DNA from 4 places in the Herbaspirillum camelliae genome. Region 2 is predicted to be linked to each of the others. Evidence: predicted binding sites of a transcription regulator. Region 2 holds the regulator's gene; each other region holds the start of a gene.
The links. The regulator sigma-54, encoded in region 2, starts transcription at its own class of promoters, with help from an activator protein. The targets are predictions, from matches to a motif close to TGGCANGNAANCTGCTTT.
Positions count from the first base shown of each region.

Region 1 (5,928 bases), 2.9 Mb from region 2:
GATTATCGAGCCGGTCGAAGTCGATCGGACAGACCTTCCAGCCACGCTTGAAGCCCACTTCCAGATAGCCTTCGCGCTGCAGCCGGAACAGCGCATCGCGCAAGGGTGTGCGTGAGACGCCCTGGCGCTGCGCCATCTCGGTCTCGGTGAAATTGTCGCCCGGCAGCAGGCGGAAGCTGAAGATATCGTCCTTGAGCCGGTGATAGACCTGTTCGGCAAGCGCATTGGCGAGGGTGACAGTCATGGCGCGATCATTCGGATGTTCTTGGGGGAGTCAACTCAGGTCATCAAGCCTAAGTGGGCAGCTTCGGCTTCCTTGACCGGCAGCGCATAGTCACCGGTGCAGAGAATTCAGATAGTTGACCCAGCCGCCATGCCGGGTGATATCGGTGGCGCTGGCAATGCCGGCCGGCTCGCAGATGAAGCCCTTGACGCTGCTGCCGTCTTCCAGCTCCACCGTGCCTATGCCCAGTGGCGCGGGAATGGCGGCCACGAAAGCGCCGAAATGGCGCAGCGGCATTTCCCAGACTTCCACGGCAATGGCTACGCCGTCTGCGCCTTCGGTACGCGCCAGGCCCGGCTTGGGAGGCGCGCTGTTGGCCAGGGCATAGAGACGATAGCGCGGTGCGGTGCGGGTGCTGGCCAGACGGCGCGCGCCTGCTTCCAGCAACTGCCAGTTCAGCGGCTGGCCACTCAGATGGGCGCCGACCACGCACAGCCGGATCGTCTCTTCGGTGAAGGGCAGGGGCGCGCTAGCAATGGCGTCGGCCTGGGCCGCACCACCGAGCTGCTGCTGCAGGCGCGCTCCGGCTTCAGCCAGCAAGTGGTCGGCGCCGGCCGGACCGATCAGGGTCACGCCGGCGGGCAGGCCGTCGCTCCTCCACAGGCCGGGGATGGCCAGGGCGGACATGTCCATCAGATTGACGAAGTTGGTGTAGTAGCCCAGTTGCGAGTTGCGCCTTACCGGATCGGCCTGGACGTCGGCGATGGTAGGCATGCCGGTGGTAGTCGGCACCAGCATTAGGTCAGCGCCTTCCAGCAACTGCTCGGCCTGACGGCGCAGGTCGGCCAGGCGGTACTGGCCCTGGAAGGCTGCCACGGCGTCATAGTCGGCGGCCTGGGCGGTGATCTCGCGCACCACCGGATGCACGGCCTGCGGCTGCTCCACGAAGAAATCCCCCAGCGCCGCGCGGCGCTCGGCCACCCACGGCCCTTGATACAGCAAGCGCGCAGCATCGGCGAAGGGCGCAAAGGGAATCCGCGCCAGGGTTACTCCAGGCAGTTCGGCGATCCGGGTCAGGGTGCGGTCCCAGGCATCCTGGGCGGCCAGGTCGCCGTAGAACTCGGTGGTGGCCGGGATGGCGATGCGATAGCCCCGGCGTTTGAGCCCCAGCATGGGCAGCTTGCGCGAATAGGCGTCGGCAGTGTCGTAGCCGGCGGCGCTGTGCAGCACATGCCAGGCATCGGCGACGTCGTGGGTAAAGATGGAGATGCAGTCCAGGGTGCGGCAGGCCGGCACCAGGCCCTGCGTGCTGATCAGGCCCCGGCTGGGTTTGAGTCCGACCAGATGATTGAAGGCAGCGGGAATGCGCCCCGAGCCGGCGGTATCGGTGCCCAGCGCAAACATCACCTGGCCCAGCGCCACTGCCACAGCGGAACCGGAACTGGAGCCGCCCGAGACGTAATCCGGGGCAATCGCATTGCGTACCGCGCCGTAAGGCGAGCGCACGCCGACTAAGCCGGTGGCGAACTGGTCCAGGTTGGTCTTGCCCACCAGTAGCGCACCGGCCGCCTGCAGGCGTTGGACGACCGTGGCGCTGGTCTCTGCCACCCGGCTGAATTCGGGACAGGCCGCCGTGGTGGGCATGCCGGCCACATCGATGTTGTCCTTGACGGCAAAGGGGATGCCAAACAAGGGCATGCTCTCCAGGACCGCCTCGCCCTTGATCTGCCACATCAGGTCCAGCGCGGCGGCCTGCTGCTTCAGCTGATTGGCCGGCACACGGCTGATCCAGACTTCATCGCGGTCGGCCTGCTCGATCTGCGCCAGCAAGCTGGCCACGGTTTTGCCAGGGCTGCTGCTGCCATTGCGGTAGGCGGCCAGGGTGGCGGCGATGGTGGAAGGGGCAGCGGCAGCGACTTGTTGCGGAGTCTGGGAAGGCTTCATGTTGGATATTCAAACTTGAATACAAGATTGAATATCGTTAAGCAGGAGCCATGCCAGATCGCTGCCTGGACCTGGCTGGTCCTGGCAAAGCCAGGCGGGGAAGGGCGGGACGGCCATCCTTGCCGGATGGCATCGGTGGGTTCAGCGGGTGAGGGGACGCAGCGGCGAATCAAATTGGTGAGGCCTGCGCTCCTTTGGGGAGGGGGAGAATAGCTTACGTACGTTCAGGCGGCAGACCGGTTGCCCGGTCTAGGCGCTACAGGCTCCATGGCGAGGGGAAAACCGCTCAGAGCTCGCCCCACACCGCGTTCAAAGCCGCCAGCGCGGCCAGCCCCGCTGTCTCGGTGCGCAGCACACGGCTGCCCATGGAGAGCATCAGCGCCCCTTGGGCGCAGGCCAGTTCCTCTTCCTCGTCGCTGAAGCCGCCTTCCGGGCCGACCACCAGCGTCACGGCCTGCGGTGGATGGTGGCGCGCCCAGCCCGACAACGGCTCGGCGCCGCGCGGCGAGAGCAGGATGCGGCGGTGCAGGTCGCTCTGGGCGATCCAGCGCTTGAATTCGGTCACTTCCCCCAGATGGGGCAGGCGGTTGCGCCCGCATTGCTCGGCGGCGGCGTGGATGATGCCTTGCCAGTGCGCCTGCTTCTTCTCGGCACGCTCGCCCGAGAGTCGCACCACGCAACGCTGGGCGGCCAGCGGCTGCAGGGCGGTGGCGCCCAGTTCCACGGCCTTTTCCACGATCCAGTCCATCTTGGCGCCTTCCGGCAAGGCCTGGGCCAGGGTCAGCGCATAGGGCAGCTCGGCTTCGCGGGGGGAAAAGGTCTTCACTTGCGCGTGGGCGCGTTTCTTCTCGATGGCGCTCAGGGTGGCGGTGTATTCGCCGCCCTCGCCATTGAACAGGGTGATGGCGTCGCCCGGCTGCAGGCGCAGCACGTGGATGTGATGGGCGATCTGCTCCGGCAGGACCAGGTCCGAACCGATACCGAGGGCTTGCGGGAGATGGAAACGGGGCATGGGCGGGTCCTGAGGGCAGTGAGCGGGGGAAACATTGTCAATACAGCCATGTGGCTGGCCCTGAATTTTAATCCCCCCGGCGCACTCTGGTAAAATACGGCCCCGCACTTGCCTCGGCCTTCCGGGGCGGGTGGATTGGCTTCAGAACCCCGATTTGTGCGCCAGGCGGCGCTTCCAGCAAAGCAAACTCAGACATCGACATGATTTCCACTCTCCCCACCGACAAGATGGCCAACGCGATCCGCGCGCTGGCGATGGACGCAGTTCAAAAAGCCAATTCCGGACACCCGGGCATGCCGATGGGGATGGCGGAAATCGCAGTAGCCCTGTGGGCCAAGCACTATCGCCACAATCCGGCCAATCCGCACTGGGCCAACCGCGACCGCTTCGTGCTCTCCAACGGCCACGGCTCCATGCTGCAATACGCGCTGCTGCACCTGACCGGCTACGACCTGTCGATGGAGGACATCAAGTCCTTCCGCCAACTGCACTCCAAGACCGCCGGCCACCCCGAAGTGCACATCACCCCGGGCGTGGAAACCACCACCGGCCCGCTGGGCCAGGGCATCACCAATGCGGTGGGCATGGCGCTGGCTGAAAAGCTGCTGGCCGCCGAATTCAACAAGCCCGGCCTGGCCGTGGTCGATCACTACACCTACGCCTTCGTCGGCGACGGCTGCCTGATGGAAGGCATCTCGCACGAAGCCTGCTCGCTGGCCGGCGTCTTGAACCTGTCCAAGCTGATCGTGCTGTATGACGACAACGGCATCTCCATCGACGGCCACGTCGAAGGCTGGTTCAAGGACGACACCCCGAAGCGCTTCGAAGCCTACGGCTGGAACGTCATCCCGGCCGTGGACGGCCACAGCGTCGAAGCCGTCAGCGCCGCCATCCACCAGGCCAAGCTGGCCGACAAGCCGACCCTGATCTGCTGCCGTACCGTCATCGGCAAGGGTTCGCCCAACCTGGCCGGTACCGACAAGGTCCACGGCGCCGCCCTGGGCGACAAGGAAATCGCCGCCGTGCGCGAAGCGCTGGGCTGGACTTCCGCTCCCTTCGAGATCCCGGCCGATGTCTATTCCGCCTGGGATGCCAAGGCCACCGGTGCCGACTTCGAAGCGAGCTGGAAGCAGACCTTCGACACCTACGCCGCCCAATACCCGAGCGAAGCCGCCGAACTGCTGCGCCGCCTCAAGGGCGAGCTGCCGGCCGCGTTCGCATCGACCGTGACCGCCTACATCAATTCCACGCTGGAAAAGAAGGAAACCATCGCCACCCGCAAGGCCAGCCAGAACGCCATCCAGGCCTATGCGCAGGCGCTGCCGGAATTCCTGGGCGGCTCGGCCGACCTGACCGGCTCGAACCTGACCAACTGGAAGGAATCGGTGGCCGTGCGCGCCGACCAGCGCGGCAACCACATCAACTACGGTGTGCGTGAATTCGGCATGAGCGCCATCATGAACGGTATCGCCCTGCATGGCGGCTATCTGCCCTTCGGCGCCACCTTCCTGACCTTCTCGGACTACAGCCGCAATGCCCTGCGCATGGCCGCGCTGATGAAGATCCGTGCACTGTTCGTGTTCACCCACGACTCCATCGGCCTGGGCGAAGACGGCCCCACCCACCAGTCGGTGGAACACGTCTCTAGCCTGCGCCTGATCCCCAACCTGGACAACTGGCGTCCCTGCGACACCACCGAAACCGCGGTGGCCTGGGCCGAGTCCATCAAGCGTCACGATGGCCCCAGCACCCTGATCTTCTCGCGCCAGAACCTGCCGTTCCAGGAGCGCACCGACGCCCAGGTCAAGGATATCGCCCGTGGCGGCTACGTGCTGCGCGATGCGCCCAACGCCAAGGTCATCCTGATGGCGACCGGCTCCGAAATCGAACTGGCCACCAAGGCCGCTGATGCGCTGACCGCCGAAGGCATCGCCGTGCGCGTGGTGTCGATGCCCTCGACCGACGTGTTCGACCGCCAGGATGCAGCCTACAAGGCTTCCGTGCTGACCCGCGGCGTGCCGCGCGTGGCCATCGAAGCCGGCGTGACCGCCTTCTGGCACAAGTACGTCGGCCTGGAAGGCGCCGTGGTCGGCATCGATACCTTCGGTGAATCGGCCCCGGCTGGCGTGCTGTTCAAGCACTTCGGCTTCACCGTCGAGAACGTGGTGGCCAAGGCCAAGGCAGTGCTGGCTTGAACAGTGCGCCGTCCATGACTGAAGACGTTCTGTTCCGTCGCGCCAAGAAGGGCGACGCGGCCTCCATCGCTGGCGTGCGCATCGATGCCTGGCGCGCCAGCTATCGCGGCCTGGTGCCCGACAGCTACCTCGATCACTTGAAGCCCGAGGAAAGCGTCAAGCTGTGGGAGCAGGTGCTGGAAGCGTCCTCGGATGCTGCCTGCACCTTTGTGGCCGAGAGCGGCGGCGAGATCATCGGGTTTGCTTCCGGCATGACCCTGGCCGAGTCGCGCTTTGGCTGCGACGCCGAGCTGACCGCCATCTGCGTGCTGCCCGATGAGCAGCGCAAGGGAATCGGCAAGCGCCTGCTGGCCAACGTCGCCGCCACCCTCATCAGCGCTGGTGCGACCGGCCTGATGGCCTGGGTCTTGAGCAAGAATGAAGGCGCAGGGGAATTTTTCGAGTCACTCGGGGCCGAAAGGCTTTATGAACAAACGTTCACCTGGGATGATGGCAGTGAACTCGACGAGACTGGTTTCGTCTGGCGCAAGCTTCACTCCTGAGCGGGTGAGCGC
Region 1 is NZ_KV880769.1:3,018,769-3,024,696, forward strand. It holds gene BGK68_RS13400 (GntR family transcriptional regulator) at 1-244, opposite strand, end outside; gene atzF (allophanate hydrolase) at 335-2,167, opposite strand; gene BGK68_RS13410 (16S rRNA (uracil(1498)-N(3))-methyltransferase) at 2,454-3,179, opposite strand; gene tkt (transketolase) at 3,374-5,374, shown strand; gene BGK68_RS13420 (GNAT family N-acetyltransferase) at 5,389-5,916, shown strand.
Region 1: the regulator sigma-54 is predicted to act here: its motif matches at 2,206-2,223, upstream of atzF (allophanate hydrolase).

Region 2 (5,928 bases):
TGGCCGCAGTGACGAGCTGTGGCCATTGGCATGGAGGGATGAAGAACAGGAACCGGTGCTGGCTAGTCGATGAAGACTGCAGGCCCCACGCCGAAGCGCTCGGCCAGTGCCTTGACCTGGCGCAGGTTCAGTTCGCGCTTGCCACGCAGGATTTCGGAGACCACGCCTTGCGAGCCGATCTCGGGCAGATCGGATTGGGTCAGCTGATGTTGCTCCATCAGGAACTGCAGAACCTGCACCGGTGAGACCTGCTTCAGCGGAAAATGCTTGTCATCGTATTCGGCGATGAGGCTACCGAGGGTGTCGACCAAGTCCGCAAGGGGATGGCCTTCATTGCTGGCGCCGGCATCGAGCAACTGGTTCAGCGTGACGACGGCGCGGTCATAGTCATCATCGGTACGGATCGGTCGCAGCGGAATGAGGGACGACAATGCCGCAAAGTGCGAGGTGATGTCGTCCATCACATGCTTTTCCATCAAGGCTTCCATTTGTCCATGGTTGAGGAGATGCAGCAATGGCCTCAGGCCCAGAGCGTTTCAGTCCGCTCCACCTTTCATGCCCTGCCACTCCGGCGTAAGCTGCATGGAGATCCCGAACATGTCCAGCACGCGTCCCAGCGTATGGTCCACCATCTCTTCCATGGAAGCCGGGCGCTGGTAGAAGCCGGGCAGGGGCGGGAAGATCACGCCGCCCATCTCGGTGACGGCGGTCATGTTGCGCAGGTGGGCCAGGTTGAAGGGGGTCTCGCGCACCATCAGGACCAGGCGGCGGCGTTCCTTGAGCACCACATCGGCCGCGCGGGTGATGAGGTTGTCGGACAGGCCATGCGCCACGGCCGCCAGGGTCTTCATCGAACAGGGCGCCACCACCATGCCGGTGGAAGCGAAGGAACCGCTGGCGATGCAGGCACCCACATCACGCACGTTGTGCACCACATCGGCCAGCGCTTCCACATCCCTGCGCCGCATGTCCAGCTCCTGGTGGAGATTGAGCACGCCGGCTTCGGAGACCATCAGATGCGTTTCGATCTGGCCATGCTTGCGCAGGTGTTCCAGCAAGCGCACGCCATAGATGGCGCCGGTCGCGCCGGTGATGGCGACGATCAGGCGCTGGCGCGGCTGGCTGGAAGAAACGCTCACGGGAGCTTCAGGCGCGAAAAAGATCAGCCCTTGATCAGGGTCTGCAGTTCGCCCGAGGCGTACATCTCGCTCATGATGTCGGAGCCGCCGACGAATTCACCCTTGATGTACAGCTGGGGAATGGTGGGCCAGTTCGAGTACTCCTTGATGCCCTGGCGCACGTCCGGGCTTTCCAGCACGTTCACGGTGACGATGTTCTCGGCGCCGCTGGCCTTGAGCAGCTGGATGGCCTTGCCCGAAAAGCCGCATTGCGGGAATTGCGCAGTGCCCTTCATGAACAGCACGACAGGGTTTTGGGTCACGGTTTCTTTGATCCAGGATTGGACGTCGCTCATGGCTATGCCTTTAAAAATGGGATTGCCGACATTATAGGGAAAAGCCGTCGCGCGCGTTGGAGTCGGACGGGCGACTTGTCTTGCGTTTGCGGAAATATTGTTTTCGGGAAATGCTTTATATCAAATCATTTTCCTGATCCGAAGGGCTGTGGAAAAGATAAGGCCGCCATCTGCTTCTTCAAGCCGGTCCCATGGATGAGGGAAATTATTTATATCCTATGCGGATTTTCTGCCGGGAAATGACCGCCGGTGCGAAGAAATGAAAAAGGGCGCTTGCGCGCCCTTTGCTCATGAAAGGTTGAAGATCAGGGCATCATGCCGCGCCGGCGACCGCGTCGTCCGGGGCTTCTTCAGGCAGGCGCTTGGCCATGGAGTGATGTTCCTGCAACTTGTCCTTGTGCTTGATGACCTGGCGATCGAGCTTGTCGATCAGCGCATCGATGGCTGCATAGAGGTCGTGCGCAATGCTTTCCGCATGTAGATCCTTCCCCTTGATGTGGACGTTGATTTCCGCTTTTTGGCGCTTTTCCTTTTCTGTGAGTTTATCTACGCTCAGGATCACGCTGACGTCGATCACGTTGTCGAAATGGCGCTTGATACGGGCCAGCTTGCTTTGCACGTATTCCCGGATGGCGGGGGTCAGTTCGAGGTGGTGTCCACTGATGGTCAGATTCATACAAGACTCCTATCGTGAAGTCACTGGAGGTTCGTGCAATTCATCCTTGCTGCAGCTGTACCACGGGCACGGTCTTCGTGTCCGATGGCATGGGCATCAGCGGGATGCTTGCCGGAACACAGCAACGGTACTACAGAAAAACTGAGGAAAAACTCAGAGGGACTTGCGGAGATTGACTGGCGGAATCTTCAACACTTCGCGGTATTTGGCGACTGTGCGTCGCGCGACCACCATGCCTTGTTCTGCCAGCATATCCGCAATCTTGCTATCGGATAATGGGGTCTGCGGGTTTTCGGCTCCTATCAACTGTTTGATCAGCGCCCGTATCGCGGTGGAGGAAGCTTCGCCTCCGGTTTCAGTCGCGACGTGGCTACCGAAGAAGTACTTCAACTCAAACATGCCATGCGGTGTGAGCATGTATTTCTGAGTTGTCACGCGAGAGATAGTGCTCTCGTGTAGACCCAGTGTATCAGCAATTTCACGTAGCACAAGGGGGCGCATGGCGACTGCCCCATGTGAAAAGAAGTTTCTTTGACGTTCCACAATAGCCTGCGCGACGCGCAAAATTGTATCGAAACGTTGCCGCATGTTCTTGATGAGCCACTTGGCTTCCTGCAACTGCGAAGACAGCGATCCCTCGCCCTTGGCCTGCTTGAGCGCGCTGGCATACATGGCGTTGACGCGCAGCTTGGGCATGACTTCATGGTTGAGCATGACCTGCCAGCCATTCTTTGTCTGTTTGACAATCACGTCCGGCACGACATAGTCCGAGGCATCGCGGGCGAATTCCGCGCCGGGGTGCGGACGGCACTGGCGGATCACGGCCTGCGCTTCACGCAGGTCTTCGTCGTCGCAATCGAGCGCCTTCTTGATCTTGTTGAAGTCGCGTTGCGCAAACAGCGGCAGGTAATCTTCCACGATCTTCAGCGCCAGCCGGCGCGTGACGAAGGGCACCTTGGGCAGGCGGCGGATCTGCAGGGCCAGGCATTCGCCGGCGCTGCGCGCCCCTACGCCTGCCGGATCCAGGCTTTGCAGCAGCTTCAGTGAAATGGAGAGCTCTTCCAGGTCCACGCCCAGCTCTTCGGGCAGGCGCGCGAGGATGTCTTCCAGCGGCTCTTCCAGATAGCCGCTGTCGTCCAGCGCATCGGTGAGCAGTTCCAGTAGGGCGCGGTCGCGTTGCGTGCGCGCGGTGACGCGGATCTGCTCCAGCAGATGTTCGCGCAGCGTGATCTCGTGGGCTTCCAGTTGGGGACGGGCGTCTTCGTCATCGGGCGACTTGCCGCTGCGGGCCACATCGTCGAAGCTCCAGTCGGAGTCGCCGCTCACGCCCTCGGGGGCGGTGTCCTGGTACTCGAAACTGGATTCGCCATCGGCCGCTGCGGGCGCGGCTTCGCTGCTGGCTTCACTGCCGGTGGTCTCGCTCACGCCGCTTGAGGGCGCGGAAGAGACGGCGCCATCGGCCAGCAGGCGCACCGAATTGTCGAGCGCATCGTCCAGGCGTTCCAGCAGGGGATTGTCGCTCAGTATCTGCTCCAGCTCCTGGTGCAATTCCAGCGTCGACAGTTGCAGCAGTCTGATCGACTGCTGCAATTGCGGCGTCAATGCGAGATGCTGCGAGGTACGTAACTGGAGCGACTGTTTCATCTTTCTTTCTGGAAGCGGCGTGGCCCGCTGGTTGCAATGCCGGTGTGCTGGTCGGTTGCGCCTGTGCCTGGGTTACATGCGGAAGTGCTCGCCCAGATAAACGCGGCGCACTGATTCGTTGGCGATGATCTCTTCCGGGTTGCCGCTGGCCAGCACGGTGCCCTGGTTGATGATGTAGGCGCGATCGCAGATGCCCAGGGTCTCGCGCACATTGTGGTCGGTGATGAGTACGCCGATGCCGCGTTCCTTGAGGAAGCGCACGATGCGCTGGATCTCGATCACGGCAATCGGGTCGATACCGGCAAAGGGTTCATCCAGCAGCACGAAGCGCGGATCGGTGGCCAGTGCGCGGGCGATCTCGACGCGCCGGCGTTCACCGCCCGACAACGACAGGGCCTGGCTCTCGCGCAGCTTCTCGATCTGCAATTCGTGCAGCAGGTTGTTCAGGCGCCCTTCGATCTCGTCGCGGGAGAGCGGCTTGCCGTCTTCCTGGCGCAGTTCCAGCACGGCGCGGATATTGTCCTCCACGGTCAGCTTGCGAAATACCGAGGCTTCCTGCGGCAGGTAGGACAAGCCCAGCGTGGCGCGCTTGTGGATGGCCAGGCGCGAGATGGGTTCTCCGTCCAGATCGATTTCGCCACCATCGGAAGGCACCAGGCCGACGATCATGTAGAACGAGGTCGTCTTGCCAGCGCCGTTGGGACCGAGCAGGCCGACCACTTCGCCGCTGCGCACCTCCATGGAAACGTCGCGCACCACCTGGCGCGCGCCATAGCTTTTCTTCAGGCCGCGCACGACCAGCGAGCTTGCTGCCATCTTACTGATCCTTTCCGGGCTGGGTGGGCTGCGGGGTGGCAGGCTGAGCGGGCTGGCCCGGCTGCGCCGGCGGCGCATTGCGCGGCTGGATCACGGCGGTGATGCGGCCCGCGCCCGGCTTGCTCTGGCCGCTGGCGGTGTTGTTGACCGAATAGAATTCGGCGCGACTGTCGTAGGAGATGAATTCGCCATTGACTTCGTCGGTGATGCGCTTGCCATCCATGCGCTGGATATGGGCGCGCTGGAACAGCTTGGAGACTTCGGTCTGCTCCGAGTATTCGATGCGTTCGGCCTGGCCTTCGATCCACAGGTCGGGGCCGCCGTCACGCTTCTGGCGGAAGGTCGCCAGCGATCCGGGGGCGGCGTAGAGCACGGCGTTTTCATAACCGTACTGGTCGGTGGTGAGCACCACGCGGCCGGCCTTGATGATGAGGGTGCCGCGGGTCATGACGACGTTGCCGGTGAAGGTCTTCACCTGGCGCACGTCATCGTAGACCATCTGGTCGGCTTCGATGTTGGTGGGCTTGGTGGTGTCGGCCTTCTCGGCGCGCGCCACGCCACTGAGGGCAGCCAGCATCAGCAGCGGAAGTAGGAATGAGCGTTTCATAAAATCCTGTCTGGTCGGGTCTTGGCGTTATTGTTCTGACGGAATATCGGGGGGCGCGAATCGGTGTTATCAGCGTTTCTTCGGGGTCGGTTCGTAGTAGCCGCGCACATTGCCGAACAGCTGCACCACCTGGGTCGCATTGTTGGCCACCATGCCGACCCCGTTGAGGCGGGTCGTGCCCATGGTCATGGCCACCGGCTTGTCGGTCTTGACGATCTCGTCGTCCGGCAACAGCAGCAGGTAGTCCGAGACCACCCGCATCTGTTCGCGCCCCTTGTAGGGCGCGCGGATGGCGTTGGCGTTGCCGTACATATGGATCTGGGTCTGCTCATCGGTGACGCGCGCGGTATCGGAATAGAGCTCCATGGGTGGCTTGCCCTGATCCAGATTGTGGACCACCGGCTTGGTGATCTCGAAGGAATCGTCGGTCGGGTAGTGCACCATCTTCACGCCCGACATGTCGTAGCGCGGCAGGCCGTTCGGCCCCATTTTCACGTAGCTGAAGTTTTCCAGGTAATAGTCGGGCTTGCCGCGCGGACGTTGCGCGGCCTGCTGGTCGCCCGCCGCGCGCATGGATTGCAACACCCACACGCTGCCCAGGGCAGCGCCGATGAGCAGCACCAGGATCACGCCGATGCGGATGCGGTCGGCCGCACGTTCGCCGCTGCGCCCGCTCATGCCAGGTACGGCGCCAGCGCCGCCTCGTAATTG
Region 2 is NZ_KV880769.1:114,619-120,546, reverse strand. It holds gene BGK68_RS00515 (helix-turn-helix domain-containing protein) at 63-476, opposite strand; gene BGK68_RS00510 (UbiX family flavin prenyltransferase) at 537-1,139, opposite strand; gene grxD (Grx4 family monothiol glutaredoxin) at 1,163-1,474, opposite strand; gene hpf (ribosome hibernation-promoting factor, HPF/YfiA family) at 1,788-2,150, opposite strand; gene BGK68_RS00495 (RNA polymerase factor sigma-54) at 2,304-3,794, opposite strand; gene lptB (LPS export ABC transporter ATP-binding protein) at 3,867-4,610, opposite strand; gene lptA (lipopolysaccharide transport periplasmic protein LptA) at 4,612-5,217, opposite strand; gene lptC (LPS export ABC transporter periplasmic protein LptC) at 5,287-5,895, opposite strand; gene BGK68_RS00475 (KdsC family phosphatase) at 5,892-5,928, opposite strand, start outside.

Region 3 (5,928 bases), 1.2 Mb from region 2:
CCATGGCGTAGCACATGAACTTGCCGACCAGGGCTACGGTGTAGGAGGACACGTGCAGTGCGCTATCGGCCGGGAACAGCAGGTTGCAGACTGGCAGCAGCGCCAGCACGATGGTGCAGATGACGATGCCGGTCCAGGACGGGCGATTGAACAGCGAGGGGCGCATGATCATGGTGCTCATTCCACGCTCCTTCCCTTGAGTGCGAAGAGGCCTTGCGGACGCTTCTGGATGAATACGATGATGAAGACCAGGATGGCGATCTTGGCCAGCACGGCGCCGGCCATCGGTTCGAGGAATTTGTTGACTTCGCCCAGGCCGAAGGCTGCGATGACGGTCCCGGCCAGCTGGCCCACGCCACCCAGCACCACCACCATGAACGAGTCGACGATGTACCCCTGTCCCAGGTCGGGACCGACGTTGCCCAGCTGCGAGAGCGCCACGCCACCGAGACCGGCGATGCCGCAACCGAGACCGAAGGTCATCATGTCGATCTTGCCGGTGGACACGCCCACGCAGTCGGCCATGCGGCGGTTCTGCGTGACGGCGCGCACGAACAGGCCCAGGCGGGTCTTGTTCAGGATCAGCCACACCGCAAACACCACGAACAGCGCAAAGAACACGATCACGATGCGGTTATAGGACAGCACCAGCGAACCCAGCACGGTCACGCCACCCGACATCCAGCTCGGGTTGGCCACTTCGACGTTCTGCGCACCGAAGATGGAGCGCACACCTTGCATCAGCATCAGGCTGATGCCCCAGGTGCAGAGCAGGGTTTCCAGCGGACGGCCATAGAGCCAGCGGATCACCAGGCGCTCCAGCGCGATACCGACGGCGGCGGCGACGATGAAGGCCGCCGGCAGCGCCACCACGAGATACGCATCGATGGCGCCGGGGAAGAACTTGCGGAAGACCAGCTGGCACACATAGGTAGTGTAGGCGCCGATCATCAGCAGTTCACCATGGGCCATGTTGATGATGCCCATGAGGCCGAAGGTGATGGCCAGGCCGAGCGCGGCCAGCAGCAGCACGCTGCCCAGCGAGACGCCATAGAACAGCTTGCCGGCAAAATCCACGATGGCCAGGTGCCGATCCAGCGCCGACAGCGTGCGCACGGCTTCCACGCGCACGCCTTCATCGGGTTCGACGTAGGAGCCATCGGGATTCTTGGCCAGCATGTTTTCCAGCACCGGCTTCAACGAGGCATTGGTGGTATCGGCCAGTTTCTTGACGGCGGCGCGGCGTGCCGCCGGGTCGGGCGAATGCAGGTTGGCGGTGGCTTGCACCTGCTGCAGCACGTCCTTGATCTGCGGATCGCTTTCCTTGGCCAGCGCCTTGACGATCAAGGGGATCTGCGCCGGGTCGGCGTTCTTGAGCAATTCATTGGCGGCCGCCAGGCGCTGGTCGCGTTGCGGCGAGAGCAGCTTCAGGCCCGAGAGTGCGCCATCGACCGCACCGCGCAGGCGGTTGTTGACGGTAATGCCTTCGGCGTCATCAGGTGCGGGGCCGGTCTTGTCGGTGGCCGGGTTGAAGGCCTGGCCGGCGTCATCGACGATGAGTACATCGCCGCCCGGGGTGACGTAGAGCGCATCGCTGTTGAGTGCATTGAGAATCTTGAGCGCGTCATCATTGGCCAGCGCCGCAATCTGGTTGACGGCGTCGATGCGCGCGTCGGGGTCGTCTCCGCCAAGGGGCTTGAGCAAGGCCGGATCGATGGCTGCGAACGCCCCTAGGGCATGGACGCAAAGCCAGGTCGCGAGCAGCCCGCGTAGGAACTGGATGGCTGGTTTCATGGTCGGTGTGCGCCTCGAAGCGCGGGCCGGGCACGATGCTGTGGCCGGGGCGAGTCGTCGGGCGGTTTTCTTGTGGAGGGGGATGCATCGGGGCGGACGGAGCGCCTTCGATACGCCGCGCTGCGGCTACTCAGTCCGAACGGGTCTTTGTTGCACAACCCACGAACCGTTCGTCCTGAGTAGCCGCGCCAGCGGCGTATCGAAGGCGCTCCGAAGAACGCCATCAACTACAACAACAACCGCAAGCTTAGTTCTTCTGCTTGCCTTCGTTGCCCGGGATGTACGGGCTCCAGGGTTGCGCGCGGATGGTGGTCTTGGTCTTGTAGACCACGTTGAACTGACCGTCCGCCTTGATTTCGCCGATCATCACAGGCTTGTGCAGGTGGTGGTTGGTCTTGTCCATTTCCAGCGTGTAGCCCGACGGCGCCTTGTAGGTCTGACCACCCATGGCGGCGATCACCTTGTCGGTGTCGGTGGACTTGGCCTTTTCCACGGCCTGCGCCCACATGTGGATGCCGACGTAGGTGGCTTCCATCGGGTCGTTGGTCACGACGGTATCGGCGTTGGGCAGGTTCTTGGCCTTGGCGTATTCCTTCCACTTCTTGATGAAGGCGGCGTTGACCGGGTTCTTCACCGATTCGAAGTAGTTCCAGGCGGCCAGGTGGCCCACCAGCGGCTTGGTGTCCACGCCGCGCAGTTCTTCTTCACCCACCGAGAACGCCACCACCGGCACGTCGGTCGCCTTCAGGCCGGCGTTGCCCAGTTCCTTGTAGAAGGGCACGTTGGAGTCGCCGTTGATGGTCGAGATCACGGCCGTCTTGCCACCTGCGGAGAACTTCTTGATGTTGGCCACGATGGTCTGGTAATCGGAGTGACCGAACGGGGTGTAGACCTCGTCGATGTCGGAATCCTTCACGCCCTTGCTGTGCAGGAAGGCGCGCAGGATCTTGTTGGTGGTGCGCGGATAGACGTAGTCGGTGCCCAGCAGCACGAAGCGCTTGGCGCCGCCGCCTTCCTTGGACATGACGTATTCCACGGCGGGAATGGCTTGCTGGTTGGGCGCCGCACCAGTGTAGAAGACGTTCTTCTCCAGTTCTTCACCTTCGTACTGCACCGGGTAGAACAGCAGGCTGTTCAATTCCTTGAAGACCGGCAGCACCGACTTGCGCGACACCGAAGTCCAGCAGCCAAAGACCACCGACACCTTGTCCTGCGAGATCAGCTGACGCGCCTTTTCAGCGAACAGCGGCCAGTTCGAGGCGGGGTCGACCACCACCGGTTCCAGCTTCTTGCCCATCACGCCGCCGGCGGCGTTGATTTCGTCGATGGTCATCAGGGCCACGTCCTTCAGGGACGTTTCAGAGATCGCCATGGTGCCCGACAGCGAATGCAGGATGCCGACCTTGATGGTGTCGGCAGCGAAAGCCGAAGGCAGCCAGGAGGATGCGGCCAGTGCGAATGCGCCCAGAGCGGTGGCTTTCAGTACGGTACGACGTGACATGTGGTGCTCCCTCGAGAAAAGTTTTGGAAGATTTTTTTCACTGCCCAGTCGCTTTAGCAGGTTGCGTGCCAATCCCCGGAAATGGGCGTGGCGCTGCATCAAAGCGGGGCGAAGGGGAGGGGAGCGGCGACGCAGTGACTATCGGTCACCGCTGATTGCGCACCAAAGGCGGGCGCAATCGTCAACAATTTAATGGCGGGATGGCAATATTCACCAAGCTGGCGCTTGCCTCCGCCCGATCTTGGGGCGTGCCGCAAAGCCGCTGCAGGAGCGGCTTTGCGGGAGAGTGCGAGACTGTTGGTGAGTGTTGGCGAGGTTTCGTCGATTGTCAGCAATCCACATGGCGAAAAATCCGCCCGGCCTGCGCCAACTTGGACGGGTCAGCGCAGCAGCACGTGCTGCATGAATTGCCGCAGCGGGAATTCGATCATGTGCTGCAGACGGATGGGCAACTCCAGCGGCCGCATGATCATCTTGATGGTGGTCTCGGGCTTGAGATTGACGCGCACCGTGCGGCTCATGCGCGAGGACAGTTCCTTCATGCGCGCCGGATCGGCCGCCAGTTCGGGTTTGTAGACCATGGCCACATGGCGGATGGCGCAATCGGCGTCTTCGTTCTTCAGCTCCAGGGTACGACGGCTGAGGGTGCCGAAGACGCGCGAGCGGCCGATGTTTTCCTCGCGGCGGTAGCGGCGGAAGTAATGGTAGAAGTGCTTGTAGTGGTTGACCTCGTCATTGGCGATCAGCCCGGCCAGGTGCTTGAGGACCGGCTCGTCGGTGGCGCGCGCCAGCGCCCGGTAATAGGCCGAGGTACCGGTCTCGACCACGCAGCGCGCGGCCAGCTCCTGGGCGCGGGTGGGTTCGAGCAGTTCGACCTTGCAATACTGCGAGTACTCGTCCAGGAAGCCCTGATAGGCGTGCTGCCAGTCGAATTCCGGCCAGACGTGCTCGACATAGGCGCGCAGGGCTGCGCCGTGCTGCAGCTCTTCCTGTTCCCACTGCTCGCGCAGCCAGGTCTCGACCTCGGCGTCGCCTTTGTAGTATTCGACCAGGTTGTGGGTGTAAAGATCGGAACCGCTCTCGACGAAGGAGGCGCAGGCCACCAGGTAAAACAGGTCTTCATCCTGTCGCACCCGCGTCACGTCGATGCGGGAGAAGTCGATGTCTTCAATGGTCCAGTGTTGTTTTTCTTGGCGGCTCGAGCTCATCTTGCTATACCTTTCTCAGTCAGGAACGGGTTGGCATAGCGGTATGATGCAGCGCACCGGCATTGGTTCAGGGCTGTCAGCGTGGCGTCAGGAAGGACGGTCTAGATGCCCCGGGTAGCGTCGCTGCCAAGCACGACGCGGTTGCGGCCCTGGTACTTGGCGTGATACAGCGCCTGGTCGGCGATGCGCACCATCTGTTCGGGCGCGGTATGCTCATCGGGCAGCAGCACGGCCACGCCGATGCTGGCGCTGATGTAGCCGAAGGGCGAATCGGCATGCGGCAGCTTCAGTTCGAAGATGGCCTGGCAGATGTTCTCGGCCTGCTGCAGCGCCTGGGTGGTATCGCATTCGGCGATGATGACGCTGAACTCTTCGCCGCCGTAGCGCGCTACCAGGTCGGTAGCGCGGCGCGAACTCTTCTGCAGCACCCGCGCCACGATGCGCAGGCATTCGTCGCCGGCCAGGTGGCCGTAGCGATCGTTGTATTTCTTGAAGTAATCCACGTCCAGCATCAGCAAGGCCAATGACTGGCCGGAGCGCACCGCGCGCCGCATTTCATTGGCCAGCGCCTCGTCGAAGCGACGCCGGTTGGCCACGCCCGTGAGCCCGTCGGTGGCCGAGAGCGCCTCGAGCTTGCGGTTGGCGCGCTCCAGTTCGCGGGTGCGCAGTCGCACCTGCTCTTCCAGCACTTCCCTGTTCTGCTGCAGCTTGCCGGCCATCTCGTTGAACTTGCGGGAGAGCACCGCGATCTCGTCATTGCCGTGCTGTTCCACCCGCACCGTGGTGTCGCCGCTGCCAGCCTCCTTCATCGCCGCCACCAGCCGTTGCAGCGGCAAGCTGATGCTGCGCGAGATCAGCGCCGAGAGCAGCAGCGAGACCGCAAAGCAGACCAGGCCGATGGCGATGATCTTGTCCCGCACCGAGCGCGTATCGGCATTGAGGCGATCGCTGGGCGTGATGCTGGCCACCCACCAGGAGGTGTGCGGCAGCCGTGCGATGGCGGCGTAGTAATGGGTCTTGTCAGCACCCACATAGGCGATGAAGTCGCTGTCGCGGCCTTGCGCCAGGCTCTCGGTGATGCCGCCCAGCAGCGCCGCATCCGCCTGGCTGGCGGAGGATTCCCGGCTCTGCACCACCACCGCGCCATCGCTGGCGTCGACAATCGAAATGCTGGAGCCATAGCCCAGGTCCGCGCCACGGAAGATGTCGAAGAAGTAACTCGGATGCACGCCCACGAAGAGCACCCCGGCAGGCCGGTTGTTGGCGGTGAAGCGCACCTCGCGCAGCATGGCCAGGCTCTTCTGGCCATGGCCGGCGTGGTAGAGCGTCCACCAGCCGCGCCCGGTCAGCTCGGGCGCCTCTTCGGCCACCCGGCCGATGCTGCTGGCCAGCGGCGCAAAGATTTGCGGATCGATGACCTGGCGG
Region 3 is NZ_KV880769.1:1,315,516-1,321,443, forward strand. It holds gene urtC (urea ABC transporter permease subunit UrtC) at 1-181, opposite strand, end outside; gene urtB (urea ABC transporter permease subunit UrtB) at 178-1,794, opposite strand; gene urtA (urea ABC transporter substrate-binding protein) at 2,042-3,295, opposite strand; gene BGK68_RS05975 (ferritin-like domain-containing protein) at 3,676-4,503, opposite strand; gene BGK68_RS05980 (sensor domain-containing diguanylate cyclase) at 4,605-5,928, opposite strand, start outside.
Region 3: the regulator sigma-54 is predicted to act here: its motif matches at 3,349-3,366, upstream of urtA (urea ABC transporter substrate-binding protein).

Region 4 (5,928 bases), 5.0 Mb from region 2:
GGCCATAGGCCAGGCGGTTCAGCACGTGCAGCGCACGTTCCTGTTCCGACAGCGGAGCGGCCGCCGGTGTGGGTGTGGCGGCATGCGCTGCGGGCAATTGGCCAGCCAGCAGTCCCAGCAGGGCCAGCGTGAGCAGGCAACGTGCGCGCGCCGCAGGGGCAGCGGACGGATTTTGGCGTAACGGGCGCATCAATGAGCCTCGCAGTTATCGACGACATTTGTTGAGGCCAGTATGGACAAAGGCCGTGAGCCCGGCTGTAAGAAAGTGTAATGCGGCGCAGCCGGCGTTCTGGCGGCTTAACGCCGGCTCCGGCATTTTGGTTGTCATGACGGGCAGGGGAAGTGAAGCAAACATCTTCTTCCCCATGCACCATGGGCTTGTTGCCAATTCATACATGCATTGGCAAAGAAGAAGCCGTGATGATCCGGGAGTCTCTTGCCAGGTGGGAGGGCAGAATGCAGGTTCGAGGATAAAGGCCGCTTTCCCCTCGGTTTTTTGAGACGATTCCTATGCGGGAAAAGCGCATGCTACAGGACAATAGCACCTGCGTTGCATCGCAAGTGCATGAGGCCAGCGTCGGCGCACCACGACAAAAACGGGGACGGGACAGCAGCATGAGCAGCACGATATGGACACTGGCATCGAGGATGCGCATTGCCTTGCTCGACGACCACGCGGTGGTCCGTTACGGCCTGGCCGCACGCCTGGCGGAGGAACCGGATCTGGAAGTGGTCGGCAGCTTCGCCACCAGCAAGGAATTGATGACTGCGCTGCGCGCCTCGCCGGCCGACCTGTTGCTCATCGACTATTCGCTGGGCAGCAATGACATCGATGGCCTGAACCTGATCCGCGCGCTGCGCGTGCGCTTCCCCCGCAGCAAGATCCTGGTCACCTCGGCCCACAACAACCCGGCTACCGTGGCCCTGGCGATGAAGGCCGGGGCACGCGGCTTCGTGGGCAAGTCGCAGGAGCTGGGCGAGCTGATCCAGGCCATCCGCACCGTTTCGGTGGGCCGTGAATATCTCAATGCCGCCATGGCGCGCGAACTGACCGCGATGCTGGCCAGCGACACTCCCACCGCTGCGCCCGATGGCGGCCAACCCCAGGCGCGCCCGCCGCGCCGCAAGCGCAGCAGCCCGCCTTCCAGCGATTCGCTCTCGGAAATGCCCAGCCTCTCGCCACGCGAGCGCGAAGTGCTGCGCTGCTGCCTGGATGGGCTCTCGGTCACCGCGATCGCCGACAAGTTCGCCCGCAGCGTCAAGACCATCAGCGGCCAGAAGCAATCGGCCTTCCGCAAGCTGGGCGTACGCAGCGACAACGAGCTGTTCAAGATCGAATACCAGATCAAAGACCTGTAAGACCAGCAAGGAGACAGAAGATGAACCGCAGTGAGCCGAGGATCTTGCTCGTCGATGATTCGGCGACGATCCGTTATGCGATGCAGAATCGCTTGCAATCGCTGGGCTGCCAGGTCCAGGTGGCGGCCGACGGCGCGGCCGCGCTGGCGGCGATCCGCGCCCAGCCGCAGGGGATGGTGCTGCTGGATTGCTTTCTGCCGGACCTGCCCGGCCACGAGGTGGCGCGTCAGGTGCGCGCCCTGGAACAGCAAGACCCGCAGCGTCCCTACACGCCCTTGATCGGCATTTCCGCCGAGGCTGATGCGGCGCACGTGCGGCTATGCCTGGACGGCGGCATGGATGGCATGCTCGACAAGCCCGTGCAGACCGCCGACCTGCGCAAGATGCTCTCGCTCTGGTGCGATCATGAATGTGGCGACGAGGGCGCTGCGCTGCCCCCGCGCGAGGAATATGCACGCGACCTGGCGCGCTTGTTCCTGAGCACCTCGCAGCACGACCTGGCGGCCCTGCAACAGGCCCACCGGGCCGGCGACCTGGCGACCATGGGCAAGCTGGCGCACCGGATGAAGGGCGCGGCGCTGACCATGCAGCGCAACGAGATCGTGGCCCTGCTGGAGTGCCTGGAAGAGGCCATGCAGGACGACTATGACACCCAGGACGCTATCGCCCTGTTGTTGACGTCACTGGAGAAGGTGTTGGCCGCAAGCGCTACGCCGGGCTAGGAGAGCGTCAAGCCGAAGCTTAGGCGCTCACCCACGGCAAGCCCGCCTTGCACCAGCCCTCGACGGTCTTGCGGTGGCCCGCGGCGTCCTTGTTGCCCTCGAATCCTTCGAGGATGTCGAAGCAATGGGTATAGCCATGCTCGGTCGCCAGCTTGGCCGCATGCTTGGAGCGCACGCCCGAACGGCACAGGAACAGCAGCACATCGTCGGGGTTCGTGACTTCCCGCAACTGTTCCAGGAATTGCGGGTTGGGCTTGCCCTCGGGATAGAGATTCCATTGCACCGCCAGATGCTGTGCCGGCGCGATCTGGACCACGCCGACCCAGTCGCGCTCGGCGCGGGTGCGGACATCGACCAGCTTGATGCTGCTGTCGCCTTCGAGCAGGGCCAGCGCTTCGGCCGGCGTGACCGCGCCGCGGTAGGGGAGCTGTGCATCGGCGGCGCGTTGGGTGGCGGCGGAGAGGATATCTTGAGTGCTCATGCTGGGTTCGCTATCAAGTGTCAGGTATCAGTGTCAGGTATCGTTGATCGTGGATCGCTGTTTGGGGCCGGGGCAAGCACCCCAGGTCATCGCCACAGGCAATCGCACCGGGAGGACAGATTCTAAAGCCAAACCGGCGCGCGTCCCCGGCCTCGCTTGCTTCGGTTGCTTTGCTTGCTTGATGTGGCCGCTTTGGTGCGTGCCTGCTGCGATAGCAAACGCTGCCCCAGAAAAGCGCAGGCACCAAAACAGGGCAATTCAGCTTGTTTCTTTCATTTGTGCATTTTAATGGTGCATCATCCTAAAAACGCACTAAAATAATGCATCTGCTTGCGGCCTCTGCACCGCAGGGATCGGCCCGCAGGCCGTGTCCTCCCTAAAATATCTCATCCTGTGCGCACCCTAAAGGTTGGTGGCATGGAATCTGCTATCATCCGCCACTGAGTTCGGCGCAAGACCGTTGTATCAAATGCAAAGATCCAGTCGCAGAAAACGGCTCAACACCCCAATTTATACTACTTCCTCGTTTTAGGAGATTCGCATGGCAAGGACGGCCGCAGAGGTTTTGAAGATGGTGAAGGACAACGAAGTCAAGTTTGTCGACTTCCGTTTCGCTGACACCCGTGGCAAGGAACAGCACGTGACCGTGCCGGTTTCGCATTTCGACATCGACAAGTTCGAGTCCGGTCACGCCTTCGACGGTTCGTCGATTGCCGGCTGGAAGGGTATCGAAGCCTCCGACATGCTGCTGATCCCGGACCCGAACACCGCCAACATCGACCCGTTCATGGAAGAAACCACGCTGTTCATGCAGTGTGACGTGATCGAGCCGTCCGACGGCAAGGGCTATGACCGCGATCCGCGCTCCATCGCCAAGCGCGCTGAAGCCTACCTGAAGTCCTCCGGCCTGGGCGACACCGCCTACTTCGGTCCGGAACCCGAATTCTTCATCTTCGACGGCGTGCGTTGGGGCGCCGACATGTCCGGCTCCTTCGTCAAGATCGAATCCGAAGAAGCTTCCTGGAGCACCGGCGCCGAGATCGAAGGCGGCAACTCCGGCCACCGTCCGACCGTCAAGGGCGGCTACTTCCCGGTTCCCCCGGTCGACAGCTTCCAGGACATGCGTTCGGAAATGTCCCTGATCATCGAATCCCTGGGCATCCCCGTCGAAGTGCACCACCACGAAGTGGCTGGCGCTGGCCAGAACGAACTGGGCACCAAGTTCTCGACCCTGGTCGAGCGTGCTGACTGGACCCAGACCATGAAGTACGTGATCTGGAACGTCGCCCACACCTACGGCAAGACCGCGACCTTCATGCCCAAGCCCCTGGTTGGCGACAACGGCTCCGGCATGCACGTTCACCAGTCCGTCTGGAAGGATGGCAAGAACCTGTTCGCTGGCGACGGCTATGCCGGCCTGTCCGAGTTCGCGCTGTACTACATCGGCGGCATCATCAAGCACGCCAAGGCTCTGAACGCCATCACCAACCCTGGCACCAACTCGTACAAGCGTCTGGTCCCCGGCTTCGAAGCCCCGGTCAAGCTGGCCTACTCGGCCCGCAACCGTTCGGCCTCGATCCGTATCCCGCACGTGGCCAACCCGAAGGGCCGTCGTATCGAGACCCGTTTCCCGGATCCCCTGGCCAACCCGTACCTGTGCTTCTCGGCCCTGCTGATGGCCGGTCTGGATGGCGTGCAGAACAAGATCCACCCGGGCGAAGCCGCCACCAAGGACCTGTACCACCTGCCGCCGGAAGAAGACAAGCTGATCCCGACCGTGTGCTCCTCGCTGGATGAAGCGCTGGAACACCTGGACAAGGACCGCGAGTTCCTGACCCGCGGCGGCGTGTTCACCGACAGCATGATCGATGCCTACATCGATCTGAAGATGCAGGAAGTCCAGCGCTTCCGCATGACCACGCACCCGATCGAATTCGACATGTACTACTCGCTGTAATCGAATCCGCATCCGGACAAAAAGGGGAAGCTTGCTTCCCCTTTTTTTATGCGCGCAGGCAAGTCCCCCCCTGAGTTCCGTGCATCCCTTGCATCCTCATGGGAGCGCGCCCGAAACTTGCTAGTGTTCCCGCACGAACGACTCTGCTCCACGACATGAATCCAGGCTCCCCGACTACCGCCATGAAGACTCCGTTCCCCTCCCTCGAAGGTCTCGACCTGCTGGCCTCGGCGGTGATCATCCTCGACGCCGCCGGCGGCATCGTCTATGCCAATGCCGCCGCCGAGAACCTGCTGGAGAGCTCCTTCAAGGTGCTCTCGCAGCAGAAGCTCTCGGAGCTCTTCCTCAACGGCAAGGAGCTCTCGGCCCTGTTCTACCAGGCCATCGAACACCAGTTCGCCGACAAGCGCCTGGACCTGGTGCTGGAACGCGCCAACCGCGAACCGCTGCAGGTCCACACCATCGTCACACCGCTGGACAACCCCGACATGCCGGTGCTGCTGGAGCTGCGCGAAAATGTCCAGCAATTGAAGCTGGACCGCGAAGAGCGCATCTTCGACCAGAGCCAGGCCAACAAGGAACTGATCCGCAACCTGGCCCACGAGATCAAGAATCCGCTGGGCGGCATCCGCGGCGCCGCGCAACTGCTGGAGCTGGAACTGCCCGAGCGGCACCTCAAGGAATTGCGCGAATACACCCAGGTCATCATCAAGGAAGCCGATCGCCTGCAGACCCTGGTAGATCGCCTGCTGGCGCCGCACCGGCATCCGCACATCGTCGGCGACGTCAACATCCATGAAGTCTGCGAACGCGTGCGCAGCTTGGTCATGGCCGAGTTCCCGCAGGGGCTGACCATCAAGCGCGACTATGACCTGTCCATCCCGGAATTTCGCGGCGACAAGGAGCAACTGATCCAGGCCGTGCTCAACATCGTGCACAACGCCGCCCAGGCGCTGGCCGACCGTATCCGCGCCGGCGATGGCGAGCTCATCCTGCGCACCCGCGTGAGCCGTCAAGTGACGCTATCCAAGGTCCGATACCGGCTGGCACTAGACTTGCATATCATCGATAACGGTCCGGGCATCCCCCCCGACATCCAGGACAGAATCTTCTATCCGCTGGTGTCGGGACGGGAAGGTGGCAGCGGACTGGGGCTGACCCTGGCGCAGACGTTCGTCCATCAACACATGGGCGTGATCGAATGCGACAGCCGGCCAGGTTGTACCGATTTCAGAATACTTATACCGCTGCCGTGAGCATGGCCGCAGGCGGCGCGCCAAAGCCGACATGACGGAAGACATCCCGTCATCCAAGGGGGCTGCGGACAGGGCGCCAGAAGCGACCTGGCTCGCGGGAGCATCAACAGCAAGACCAACGCAGGAAGACGTGATTTATGAAACCAATCTGGA
Region 4 is NZ_KV880769.1:5,118,337-5,124,264, reverse strand. It holds gene BGK68_RS22905 (DUF1800 domain-containing protein) at 1-190, opposite strand, end outside; gene BGK68_RS22900 (response regulator transcription factor) at 616-1,359, shown strand; gene BGK68_RS22895 (Hpt domain-containing response regulator) at 1,380-2,081, shown strand; gene BGK68_RS22890 (rhodanese-like domain-containing protein) at 2,101-2,562, opposite strand; gene glnA (type I glutamate--ammonia ligase) at 3,104-4,519, shown strand; gene glnL (nitrogen regulation protein NR(II)) at 4,702-5,775, shown strand; gene ntrC (nitrogen regulation protein NR(I)) at 5,913-5,928, shown strand, end outside.
Region 4: the regulator sigma-54 is predicted to act here: its motif matches at 2,976-2,993, upstream of glnA (type I glutamate--ammonia ligase).